DNA from 3 places in the Halomonas hibernica genome. Region 3 is predicted to be linked to each of the others. Evidence: predicted binding sites of a transcription regulator. Region 3 holds the regulator's gene; each other region holds the start of a gene.
The links. Region 3 encodes sigma-54, which starts transcription at its own class of promoters, with help from an activator protein. Its sites were predicted from a motif close to TGGCACNNNNNTTGCTNT; they were not measured.

Region 1: a site for sigma-54 is predicted at 1,557-1,574, ahead of glnL (nitrogen regulation protein NR(II)). Genes of this name have one in related genera too.
Region 2: a site for sigma-54 is predicted at 2,593-2,610, ahead of FKN99_RS05160 (amino acid ABC transporter substrate-binding protein). Genes of this name have one in related genera too.

The regions. Positions count from the first base shown of each region.
Region 1 covers NZ_VIFN01000005.1:150,139-154,359, reverse strand. The annotation lists gene glnA (glutamate--ammonia ligase) at 1-1,351, shown strand, start outside; gene glnL (nitrogen regulation protein NR(II)) at 1,622-2,680, shown strand; gene ntrC (nitrogen regulation protein NR(I)) at 2,677-4,104, shown strand; gene FKN99_RS09795 (YqiA/YcfP family alpha/beta fold hydrolase) at 4,122-4,221, opposite strand, start outside.
Region 2 covers NZ_VIFN01000002.1:174,916-179,136, forward strand. The annotation lists gene FKN99_RS05150 (amino acid ABC transporter permease) at 1-211, opposite strand, end outside; gene FKN99_RS05155 (amino acid ABC transporter permease) at 232-1,422, opposite strand; gene FKN99_RS05160 (amino acid ABC transporter substrate-binding protein) at 1,511-2,536, opposite strand; gene FKN99_RS05165 (amino acid ABC transporter substrate-binding protein) at 2,761-3,771, opposite strand; gene speE (polyamine aminopropyltransferase) at 3,855-4,221, opposite strand, start outside.
Region 3 covers NZ_VIFN01000001.1:404,827-409,047, forward strand. The annotation lists gene rapZ (RNase adapter RapZ) at 1-737, opposite strand, end outside; gene FKN99_RS01875 (PTS sugar transporter subunit IIA) at 805-1,275, opposite strand; gene hpf (ribosome hibernation-promoting factor, HPF/YfiA family) at 1,280-1,588, opposite strand; gene FKN99_RS01885 (RNA polymerase factor sigma-54) at 1,687-3,099, opposite strand; gene lptB (LPS export ABC transporter ATP-binding protein) at 3,223-3,972, opposite strand; gene lptA (lipopolysaccharide transport periplasmic protein LptA) at 3,982-4,221, opposite strand, start outside.

The DNA.
Region 1 (4,221 bases), on a different contig from region 3:
GCGTTTCACCGATACTCGTGGTAAAGAGCAGCACGTTACCGTGCCTGCCCGCGATGTAGACGAAGAGTTCTTCGAAAATGGTCAAATGTTCGATGGCTCCTCAATCGAGGGCTGGAAAGGCATTAACGAATCCGACATGATCCTGCGCCCGGAAGATGGCACTGCTTTCCTCGACCCCTTCACCGAAGACGCTACTCTGATTTTGCGTTGCGATATCATTGAGCCAGCCACGATGCAGGGCTATGATCGTGACCCGCGTTCTATTGCTAAGCGCGCTGAGGCGTACCTGGAGTCCACAGGCCTGGGCGATACTGCTTTCTTCGGTCCGGAGCCTGAGTTCTTTATTTTTGACGAAGTACATTGGAAGTCTGATATTCAGGGTTCCATGTACAAGATTTCTTCCGACGAGGGCGCCTGGGCGACCAGTAATCAGGTAGAGGGCGGCAACCTGGGGCACCGTCCGCGCGTTAAAGGCGGTTACTTCCCGGTTCCTCCGGTCGACAGCTTCCACGATATCCGTGGCGCTATGTGTAACACCCTGGAAGCGATTGGTCAGACCGTTGAAGTTCACCACCACGAAGTGGCGAATGCGGGGCAGAACGAGATCGGCGTTAAATTCAATACGCTGGTGAAGAAGGCGGACGAAGTTCAGGAAATGAAGTACGTGATCCACAACGTGGCCCACGCGTACGGCAAAACCGCGACCTTCATGCCCAAGCCGCTGGTTGGCGACAACGGTTCTGGTATGCATATTCACCAGTCGTTCTGGAAAGATGGTCAGAACCAGTTTGCCGGTGATGAATACGCAGGCCTGTCGGAAATGGCGCTGTATTACATCGGCGGTGTGATCAAGCACGCACGCGCTCTGAACGCCTTCACCAACGCCTCTACCAACTCGTACAAGCGTTTGGTGCCGGGGTTTGAAGCGCCGGTTATGCTGGCTTACAGCGCCCGTAACCGTTCCGCCTCTATCCGGATTCCCTATACGGTCAGCCCCAAAGGCAAGCGCGTTGAAACCCGCTTCCCTGACCCGACCGCTAACCCGTACCTGTCGTTTGCTGCCCTGCTAATGGCAGGTATCGACGGCATCAAGAACAAGATTCATCCTGGCGATGCCATGGACAAGAACCTGTACGACCTGCCGCCAGAAGAAGGCAAGTTGGTACCGACCGTTGCCAACAGCCTGGACCAGGCTCTGGAAGCGCTCGACGCTGACCGTGCGTTCCTGACCGAAGGTGGCGTGTTCACCGACGATATGATTGATGCCTATATCGAACTCAAGATGGAAGAAGTGGAGCGTATTCGCATGACCACGCACCCTATCGAATTTGATATGTACTACAGCTGCTAATCGCGTTTTGACGCGATAGCCCTAAAACCCCGCTTCGGCGGGGTTTTTTATTGCACTTAACCAGTGAGAGGGTGCGCCTTAACGGTACTCCATGCACTAAAATAGTGCATGTGGTGGATCGCACCATGGCAGGTTGCGCGCTTAACGCTCGTTGAATCAAGGCTTGGCGCCCATAAGGCGTGCATGCTGATGAAAGGGGCCAACCTGGCGTGCTTTTTGCAGTTTCTCTTGCGTATTGAACGTTTTTATCAGCGACATTCAGGACACTTCATGTATCAGCGTTTACTAGAACATCTCTCCATGGCAGTGCTGCTGCTGGACGGTGAGCTCCGCGTACGCTGGATGAACCCTGCCGCCGAAGCGCTGTTGGCAGTAAGCTTTAGCCGTGTGCAGGGGAGCAGCCAGGATACCCTGCTGGGCGGTGATGAAAGTATTGACCAGGTGTTGGCCAAGGCGCGGGATGCCTTTCATCCCTACACCCAGCGCGAGGCGCGCATTACCCCGGTTAACGGTGAAGCGCTGACGGTGGATTACACCGTGACGCCCCTGTCGGCAGACGAGCTTCTGCTGGAAGTAGAGCCTCGTGACCGCTTGATGCAAATTTCCCGCGAGGAAGCGCTAACCACGCGCCAGGAAACCATCAAAGTGCTAGCCCGAGGCTTGGCCCATGAAGTGAAAAATCCGCTGGGCGGCATCCGCGGGGCGGCTCAGCTATTAGAGCGTGACCTGGATAAGCCTGAATTGCGTGAGTTTACCCATATCATCGTGGAGGAGGTTGACCGCTTGCGTGATCTGGTGGATTCGATGCTTGGCCCGAATCGCATTGTTAAGCACGCGCCGGTGAACATCCACAAAGTGCTGGAGCGGGTAAGAACGCTGCTGGTGGCTGAACATCCGAATATCACCATCCACCGCGATTACGACCCTAGCCTGCCGGACCTTTCCGGGGATGAGGCGCAGATGATCCAGGCCGTGCTTAACGTGGCCAGGAACGCCGTGCAGGCCATGAGCGATGCCGAGACCCCTGTGCCCGAATTGATGCTGCGCACCCGTGCCCGGCGTCAGTTCACCCTGGGTGCTGAGCGCCACCGGTTAGTGAGCGAGGTGGGTGTGATCGATAACGGCCCTGGTATCCCGGAAGGACTTAAAGAGACGCTCTTCTACCCGATGGTGTCAGGGCGTGCTGAAGGCAGCGGATTGGGGTTGTCCATCGCTCAGTCGATCCTGCATCAGCATCAAGGGTTGATTGAATGTGACTCACGTCCCGGGCACACCGAGTTCCGCTTACTGATTCCATTGGTTATTAATTGTACCGGAGAAGCATCATGATAGAGGCGACACGTAACGAGGTTGCACGGGTGGTCGTTGTGGATGACGATCGCGCTATCCGCTGGGTGCTTGAACGTGCATTGGCACAGCCGGATCTTGATGTAGAGTGCATAGAACGCGCCGATACCGTACTGGAACGACTGCTGACAACCCCACCGGATGTGCTGGTGACTGACATTCGCATGCCGGGCATTGATGGGCTGGATCTTATGTCGCACATCCGTGAGGCGCACCCGGATTTGCCGGTCATCATCATGACCGCTCATTCGGATCTCGACAGCGCAGTGGCCTCTTATCAAGGCGGTGCGTTTGAGTACCTGCCCAAGCCGTTTGATGTGGATGAAGCGCTGGCGCTTGTGCGCCGGGCGGTGGCTCATGCGCGCGAGCGCCAACGGCCGATCAGCGTTCCCGAAGGTTTGAACGCAGAAATCATTGGTGAAGCGCCGGCCATGCAGGAGGTGTTTCGGGCCATTGGGCGACTCTCTCATTCGCATATTACTGTGCTCATCAATGGCGAGTCGGGCACCGGTAAAGAGCGTGTAGCCCAGGCACTCCACCAGCACAGCCCTCGGGCGGGCAAGCCGTTTATTGCCCTGAACATGGCGGCCATCCCGCGTGATCTGATTGAGTCTGAACTGTTTGGCCACGAGAAAGGTGCGTTTACCGGGGCCGCTGCCCAGCGCCAGGGGCGCTTTGAGCAGGCCAACGGCGGCACGCTGTTTCTGGATGAGATCGGCGATATGCCGGCTGAAACCCAAACTCGCTTGCTGCGCGTATTGGCCGACGGTGAGTTCTACCGAGTGGGCGGGCACACCCCGGTCAAGGTTGACGTGCGGATTATCGCCGCGACGCACCAGAACCTTGAGTCGCTGGTGGATGACGGGCGCTTTCGTGAGGACCTTTTCCATCGCCTGAACGTTATCCGCATTCACTTGCCGCGCCTTGCCGAACGCCGTGAGGATATCCCACGCCTCACACGGCATTTTCTTGCTGAAGCCGCCAAAGAACTTGCCACCGACATCAAGGTACTCACGGCCGAAACCGAGGAGCACCTGACGCGCCTGGCGTGGCCGGGTAACGTGCGCCAACTGGAAAATATCTGTCGCTGGTTAACGGTAATGGCGTCTGGGCGTGAAATTCTGGTGGAGGATTTACCGCCAGAGCTACGCTCCCCCCAGGCAACTGAAAGCGGCGGTCATGGCGAATGGCGCAGCGCCTTTCGGGAATGGGCCGACCGTGCTCTGGCCGAAGGGCATACACATCTGTTGGAAGAGGCCGTACCCGACGTTGAGAAAATTCTGATTGAGACGGCGTTAAAACATACCGGTGGGCGTAAAGGAGAAGCAGCGGAATTGTTAGGCTGGGGGCGCAATACACTAACGCGTAAATTAAAGACGTTGCTACCCGCCCTGGCAGACGAATAACGCTGCCACTGTGCGCGCTAAACGAGCATTGATTGCTTGGTAAGCGCTTGGCACTGCATTAGAAAACGCTCAAAGTCGCTCAGTATGGTGTCCAGGCTAGCGTGAAGACGATGGTCG
Region 2 (4,221 bases), on a different contig from region 3:
AGCAGTCATCCCGGGTGGTGCCTACCCAGTCGGCGTTGATGAACGCCCACTGAATGGTCGGCACCAAAAGCAGGTACAGAACGTACAGCCCCACCAGCGTAAACAGCGTATTGAGTGGGCTGCTGAACAGGTTGGTGCGCAGCCAGGCTACGGGCCCCAGGGTATTGCTGGGGGCAGGCCGCTGGTCAATCATTGTTTGGTTATGAATCATAAAGCTATCCTCACCGGCGCCTAGCGCTCAACCAACGCTACGCGGGCGTTGAACCAGTTCATGAACATGGAAACCAGCAGGCTGATCGTCAGGTACACCGCCATGGTCATGGCGATCACCTCAATGGCCTGCCCCGTTTGATTCAGCGTGGTGCCCGCAAACACGGAGACCAGGTCGGGATAGCCGATGGCCGTGGCAAGCGAGGAGTTCTTGATCAGGTTCAGGTACTGGCTGGTGAGTGGCGGGATAATGACCCGCAGCGCCTGCGGAATGACCACCAGGCGCAACACCAGGTTGCGCGGCAGGCTCAGTGCCTGGGCGGCTTCGGTCTGGCCGTGGGAAATGGCCTGGATGCCCGAGCGGACAATTTCAGCAATGAACGCAGCGGTATAGATGGAAAGCGCCAGCCACAGCGCCAGAAATTCCGGAATCACGGTAAAGCCACCGCGGAAGTTAAAGCCGCGCAGCTCCGGAACATCCCAGGTGATCGGTACGCCGGTGGCGACCGTAATCAGCAGTGGCAGACCCAGAATCAGTACCAGCGATATCCACCCGGCAGGGATCCGTTTACCGGTTGCCTCTTGGCGGCGCTTGTTCCACACACACAGTGCAATACTGGCGATAATCGCGACGATAAAGGTCGCTGGGATCATCCCAAAGCCTGACTCAAAAAGCGGCTCAGGCAGATACAGACCGCGCACGTTAAGAAAAACAACCTCGCCAAACGAGAGGCTGTCCCTTGCACTGGGTAGCGTGCGCAGCACGGCGAAGTACCAGAAAAAAATCTGTAGCAGTAACGGGATATTGCGGAAAGTTTCGATATAGGCGGTGGCCAGGCGTGCCAGTAGCCAGTTGGGCGACAGGCGAGCAATGCCGACAATAAAGCCAATCAGCGTCGCGGCCACCACACCCAAGGCGCCGACCAATAGCGTATTGAGCAAGCCCACCAAAAAGGTGCGGCCGTAGGTATCCTGAGAGGAGTAGTCGATCAGGCTTTGTACGATACCAAAGCCTGCGGTGTTATTTAAAAAGCCAAAACCGGTGGTGATACCCCGGGCGGATAGGTTGTCCTGAGTATTGCCGACGATATACAGCAAAAATACGACAACGGCTGCCGTTAAAAGCAGCTGAAAAACAAGTGCGCGTTTGGCACGGTCTCGCCAAAACGGTGGCTTGTGGCCAGCGGGGCGAGTGTTGGGTCTTACGGACATGGGTGGCGTCTCCGCTACACGGAAGGTCAATCAAATGGCCCGTCGGCACTCATCTGCTAAGCGCGACGGGCCGGGTCAAGCGAGATGCTTAGCGAATCGGCGGAGCGTACTGGAAACCACCCTGGTTCCATAGCGCGTTGGCACCGCGTTCAATCTCAAGCGGTGAGTCCATGCCAACGTTGCGCTCAAAGCTTTCGGCATAGTTACCGACCTGGCTAATAATGTTGTAAGCCCAGTCAGCGTCAAGCCCCATGCCTTCACCGTAGTTACCGTCCTGGCCAAGCAGGCGGGCGATGTCGGGGTTTTCGGAGCTGGTCATTTCCTCTACGTTTTCACTGGTCACGCCGTACTCTTCAGCATTGAGCATGGCAAACAGTGACCATTTCACGATGTTGAACCAAGTGTCATCGCCCTGGCGAACCACCGGGCCCAGCGGCTCCTTGGAAATGATATCGGGCAGAATGACGGCGCCATCCGGGTCATCTAACTGAATGCGCAGCGCCGCCAGCTGAGAAGTGTCCGAGGTTAGAACGTCGCAGCGGCCAGCCTGGAAGCCGCCCACGGTCTGCTCTGAGGTATCAAACACGATAGGATCAAATTCCATATCGTTGGCGCGGAAGTAATCGGCCACGTTAAGTTCGGTGGTGGTGCCCGTTTGGATACAGATCGCCGCACCATCCAGCTCATCAGCACCGCTGATGCCCAGGTCACGGCTAACCATGAAGCCGATACCGTCGTAGAAGTTGACGCCTGCGAAGTTCAGACCCAGCGTGGTATCGCGCGTGGTGGTCCAGGTCGTGTTACGAGAAAGCAAATCGACTTCGCCAGACTGCAGCGCAGTGAAACGCTCAACGGCATTGAGAGAGATGTAGTTGACGGCATCCGCATCACCCAATACGGCAGCGGCGACCGCACGGCAAACATCGACATCCAGCCCTTGCCAGTTGCCATCACCATCGGGTGCCGAAAAGCCTGGCAAACCGTCGCTGACGCCACACTGCACGGCTCCACGTTCAATGGTTTCTTCAAGTGTTGCTGCGTTAGCGTTAGTGGCGCCTGTCAGTGTGATGGCGCCTGCAGAGGCCAGTAATACCCAGTGTTTCTTGTTCAACATGGTAATTCCCTTCCTCGATTAATATTGTTATGCATGCGAAGGCATGACATATAAAGCTAGCAAGGAAGATGCCAATGTGGGTACAACGCCAAATTCAGCGCTTTTCAACGCAAAATGATTCTGCTTCTACGAAAGTTTAGGTGCAAAAAAATAGAAACGGTTGCCGCCTGCGCTGTTTTGGTGCGACAACCGATGGTTGATGGCAGAGTGCTGACCGGTAAGCCCTAGCGGATAGGCGGGGCATACTGAATGCCGCCATCGCGCCACAGAGCATTTAAACCACGGGTAATATTGAAGTTAGAGTCCACGCCCACGTTGTGATCATACATTTCGGCGTAGTTACCCACCTGTTTGACGATTTGGTAAGCCCAGTCGTCATCGAGTCCCATGCCTTCACCAAAATTGCCGTCCTGGCCCAGCAGGCGGGCAATATCTGGATTATCGGAATCCGCGTGTTCATCAATATTGGTGCTTGAGACACCCAGTTCTTCAGCATTGAGCATGGCAAACAGCGACCATTTTACGATATTGAACCACTGGTCATCGCCCTGGCGTACGGCGGGCCCAAGCGGTTCCTTGGAAATAATCTCGGGCAGCACTACCGCCATGTCGGGGTTGGCAAGCTGCATGCGTTGGGCATACAGCTGTGAGGCATCGGAGCTTAGGACGTCGCAGCGCCCGGCTTCAAAACCGGCAATCGACTGTTCGGGAGAATCAAACACCACTGCGTCATAGTGCATGTCGTTAACACGGAAATAGTCTGAAAGGTTCAGCTCGCTGGTCGTGCCTGACTGCGTGCACACCGCCGCGCCGTCCAGGTTTTCGGCACTTTGCACGCCCAGGTCGCTTGCGACCATGAATGCTTGGCCATCGTAATAGCTCACCCCGGTAAAGTGCATACCTTGGGTGGTATCGCGGCTAGAGGTCCAGGTCGTCGTGCGCGAGAGCAGATCCACTTCGCCGGACTGCAGGGCGGTAAAACGCTCCACCGAATCGAGCGGTACGAAATCAACCTTGCTGGCATCGCCTAATGCCGCCGCGGCAATCGCGCGGCAGACATCGGTATCCAGGCCGCGATATGTATCGTTATCGTTCAGTGAGGAGAAGCCGGGCTGGGCGGCGTTCACCCCGCAGCGTACGCTATCGCGGGATTGAACGGTTTCTAATGTGGTGCCCAAGGCAACCGTCGGGACCAGGGCGCACGCGCCAATGCTTATCCATTTAAGGGTTTTCATTGTTGGTTCCTTAACGTGGTGACACAAAAAAGGCCGAGCAGTGCCCGGCCTCATCGCTTGCTGGCGTGCTATTCAAATAAACGTCAGCTGAACGCTTTACGCATGAACGGTGGCAACGCCAGGGCGCCCCGGTGGGCATCCACTGTGTAGTACTGTAGCGGCATTTCGTGACTAGCGGCAGCCTCTTCGCGGAAGGTTTCCACGTTGGTGCCTTTACCGGCAAGCGTCACGCTCCACCAGCCGGAAGGATAAACCGGCTGGGGGAAGGGCAGCGTGGCGACACTGGCAAAGCCCGCTTCGCGCATGTCATGACGCAGCTCACGAATAATCGAGCCACTGTGATAAAGCGGTGATTCGCTCTGCTGCACCATCACGCCATCGGCTTTCAGAATGCGGTGGCAGCGCTTAAGGAAGTCAGTCTTGAACAACCCTTCGGCGGGGCCGACCGGG
Region 3 (4,221 bases):
GTCATATAGCTGCGCTGACTATTTTGGTAAGCAGGCAGCCAGCGCTCAAGCATTGCCTGAATATCATGGCTCATCTCTTCGACAATCGGGTAGCCGCGCAGAAACGCAATAATCGTGGCATCACGTCCTGTGTACTGGCGTAGCGTTGGGTCCCAATAAGGGTTGGGCAGGCAGCGTACATCAAAGACTAAATCTGCATCCATGGGTACGCCATGCTTGTAGCCGAACGACTCAAAGGTGAGTGTTAGCTGGTCCTTGCGCTGGTGGGCTACCTGGTCTGAAATGCGCCGACGCAGGTCGTGGACCGATAAGCGTGATGTATCAATCCGCAGGTCGGCCAAATCACGTATTTCGTTGAGCGTCTCTTCCTCTTTCTCTATTGCCTCTTCAAGCGTCATATCACTGTTGCGCGTTAACGGATGGCGTCGCCGTGTCGCAGAGTAGCGTTCAAGTAAAATACGTGAATCGGTGGTTAGATAGATAACCTGACAATCTATAGGCCGCGCGCGCAGCTCTTCAAGCAGTACGGGAAGACGCTCAAGCGCCGCTGGCAGGTTGCGGGCATCAATACTGACCGCTAGATGTGTGCGCTCACCCTCGTCACGGAGTTCGTCAACCAAAGAACCAAGCAACATGGCAGGGAGATTATCAATGGCGTAATAGCCAATATCTTCCAGCGCTTGTAAAGCGATTGACTTGCCAGAGCCAGAGCGGCCGCTAATAATCACCAGTTGCATAGTGGCTCTCTCTGATTGAACGTATAAAAGGGATAACGCATGAAAACGTGTTAGTCGTTATGGGCGATTATGGAGCGGCCTGTTCGCGAATCTTGCTCATCAGCAGGTCAAGCAAATCGCGCTGGCTGCTGGTTTTGCGTAATGCCTGGCGTGTGCTCGCATCATTCATAATGGTGGCCACTTGGCCCAAAAGCGACAAATGCGTGTCGTCAGCCTCTTCGGGAACAAGCAGCACAAAGACGAGGTCGACCGGGTCGCCATCAATAGCATCAAAATCAATAGGTTCTGATAATTTTAAAAAACCCGCAATAGGCGTAACGCAATGTGGGCTGCGCGCATGGGGGATGGCGACGCCGTTACCGATCCCCGTGCTGCCAAGGCGTTCCCGGCCGATCAGTCGGCTGAAAACTTCCTGACTATCCAGACTGGGTGTATTTTGAGCGATAAAGGTGCTGAAAAACTCCAGCACCCGCTTTTTGCTGCCCCCGGGCACGTCGTAAAGTACGCGCTCCGGGGGGAGGATGGTTTCCAACGTCATTGAATTAACGCACGCCAGCGCCTTGGGCGCGAGCTTGTGCTTTTTCCTTGTGCTTAACGAGTTGACGATCAATTTTGTCTGCTAAGGCGTCAATAGCGGCGTACATGTCGACATCTTCGGCGTCGGCATGTAGGTCGGCGCCTGCCGCATGAAGGGTGCACGCGGCATGTTGGCGCTCCTTCTCAATAGATAAGGTGACTTGTACCGTGGTGATGTGGTCGTAATGACGTTCGATGCGTTCAAGCTTTTCATTAACGTAGTCACGCAAGGCGTCAGTCAGTTCTACATGATGACCCGTGATATTTACTTGCATTGACGTGCTCCTTATCCATCGGACTGAATTTCGATTGTAACCCTTTTTACGGTGTTGCAAAGCCCCTGTCGCGAGTTTTGCCATTTCTCTTGTAACGACTAACGCAAACGACGACGTTCACTTGATGAGGGAATGCCCAGCGACTCACGATATTTCGCCACCGTACGGCGTGCCACTGTGATGCCGCCATCTCCCAGTAATGTCACCAAACGACTGTCCGAAAGAGGTTTGCCGGGAGGCTCATCTTGAATCAACTTTTTAAGCCGGGCGCGAATCGCGGTGCTTGAGTGGCTGTCTGCGCCATCCTGCCCGCTAATTTGGCTTGAGAAAAAGTACTTAAGTTCGAAGACGCCCCGTGGGGTATGGATATATTTTTGTGTGGTGACCCGAGAAATGGTTGATTCGTGCATCTCAACCGCCTCGGCAATATCGGCAAGAATCAACGGCTTCATCGCTTCTTCACCGTGCTCTAAAAAACCGATTTGGCGAGTGATAATCTCGCGTCCTACGCGTAGAAGCGTGTCGTTGCGGCTGGACAGGCTTTTGATTAGCCAGCGCGCTTCTTGCAAGTGCTCTTTTAAAAACTGGTTATCCTGACTCTTGTCTGCACGCTTGATTAAGCTGGCGTAGTCGGGCTGGATGCGCAGCCGGGGCAGGGCTTCAGGGTTAAGCTCCAGGTGCCAGCCTTCATGATCATGACGTACAACCAGGTCGGGCGTGATGTAGCTATCGTCGGTGGCGCCATAAGCACTGCCTGGGCGTGGGTCCAGGCTTCGGATCAGACCGATCACATCGTCTAGCTGCTCATCGTCCAGGCTTAGGCGGCGCTTTAATAGGCGCATGTCATTTTTGCCCAGCGCTTCTAGAAACTGACGAACCAATCGGCGCGCGGGAACCAGTAGGGGCGTGTCGTCGGGGAGCGTTGCTAGCTGAAGCATCAAACATTCACGCAAGTCACGGGCGAAGACGCCCGTTGGCTCGAACTGCTGTAAGCGCATCAGAATGGTCTCCAACTCTCGCTGGCTGAGACCTTCGATGCTCTGAGCACGTAACCCATCGCGGATATCGTTGAGCGGCTGCGTCAGGTAGCCATTGGCATCCAGTGCATCAATCAGGCTTTCGGCGATTAGCTGCTCACGAGCCGTAAAATCGGTCATCGCCAGCTGCCAAAGGAGATGCCCATGCAGGCTTTGTCCCGCGGCCTGGCGTTCAAAATCGGGGCCTTCGCTGCTGCCAGAGCTACCCATGTCCTGGTAAGTATCAGACCAGTCGCTATCGACAGAGAGTTCCTCGGGAATGCTTTCTGACCACTCCTCGCCGGGTGTTTCGACGGTCGCCTGCTCGCCGAACTCATCTTCCTGCTCCAGCATTGGGTTGGCATCCAGCGCCTGCTGAATTTCCTGACGTAGATCCAATGTCGATAGCTGTAGCAGTGCAATCGCTTGCTGCAGCTGAGGTGTCATGGTCAGCTGCGTACCGATACGCAATTGGAGAGAAGCTTTCATGACCATCTGAGAACCACTCGTTAATCGGAAAGCTTCACCCTAGTGCGAGTCATGTTGTTGTGCAAGTGCAATAAGCATGCCACTGATAAAATTTTTACTGCAGATCACTGTTTAGCGGTGAAATTAAATTTATAGGCGAAAATCAGCACCCAGGTAAACTTCCCTCACTTTTTGGTTATCAAGGATAGTCTGAGGACTACCGCCAGCAATGATATGGCCGTCACCGACAATATAGGCGATATCGCAAATATCCAGTGTTTCTCGGACGTTATGGTCAGTAATTAGCACGCCAATGTGGCGCTGTTTTAAGGCGCGAATAATGCTCTTGATTTCACCAACCGAGATGGGGTCGACACCTGCAAACGGCTCATCCAGCAAGATAAACGCGGGCTCTGTGGCCAAGGAGCGGGCAATTTCGACGCGCCGCCGCTCGCCGCCGGAAAGGCTCATGCCCAAGCTGTCACGGATGTGGGTAATATGAAAGTCGTCAAGCAGGGCCTCAAGCCGCTGCTCTCGTCCTGCCCTGTCCAGATCTTTGCGAGTTTCCAGAATCGCCATAATGTTATCCGCAACCGATAGCTTGCGAAAAATAGACGCTTCCTGGGGTAGATAGCCAATGCCGGCCATCGCGCGTTCGTGCATGGGAACGCGGGTTAAGTCTTGCTCGTCGATACGCACCGTACCCGCATCAGACTTCACCAGGCCCACAATCATATAAAATGATGTGGTTTTACCCGCGCCGTTAGGGCCAAGCAGGCCAACCACGCTGCCTTGAGCAATCTCTAGGCTAATGTCTTTAACCACGCGGCGGCGCTTATAGCTTTTTGCCAAGTGATTGGCGTAAAGAGTTTTTATGGGCGGTGCTTCCGCAATAGACATGGTTGGCTCCTATTGCGCTGGCTGAAGCGTCATACGAATACGCTGCGACTCGCTACCATTTACATCGGAGCGTGCCTGCACCACTTCGCGGTCAATGAAGTATTCCAAGCGGCCACCGGTAAACTGATCGCCCGCTTGGGTCAGTTCGGCCTGGTCAATAAGCTCTACACGCCGCTCTGCTACGTGATAAACCACGCGGCGTGCCCATCCTTCCATCGGCGCGTCCTGATCATCGAGTTGATTGCGTAG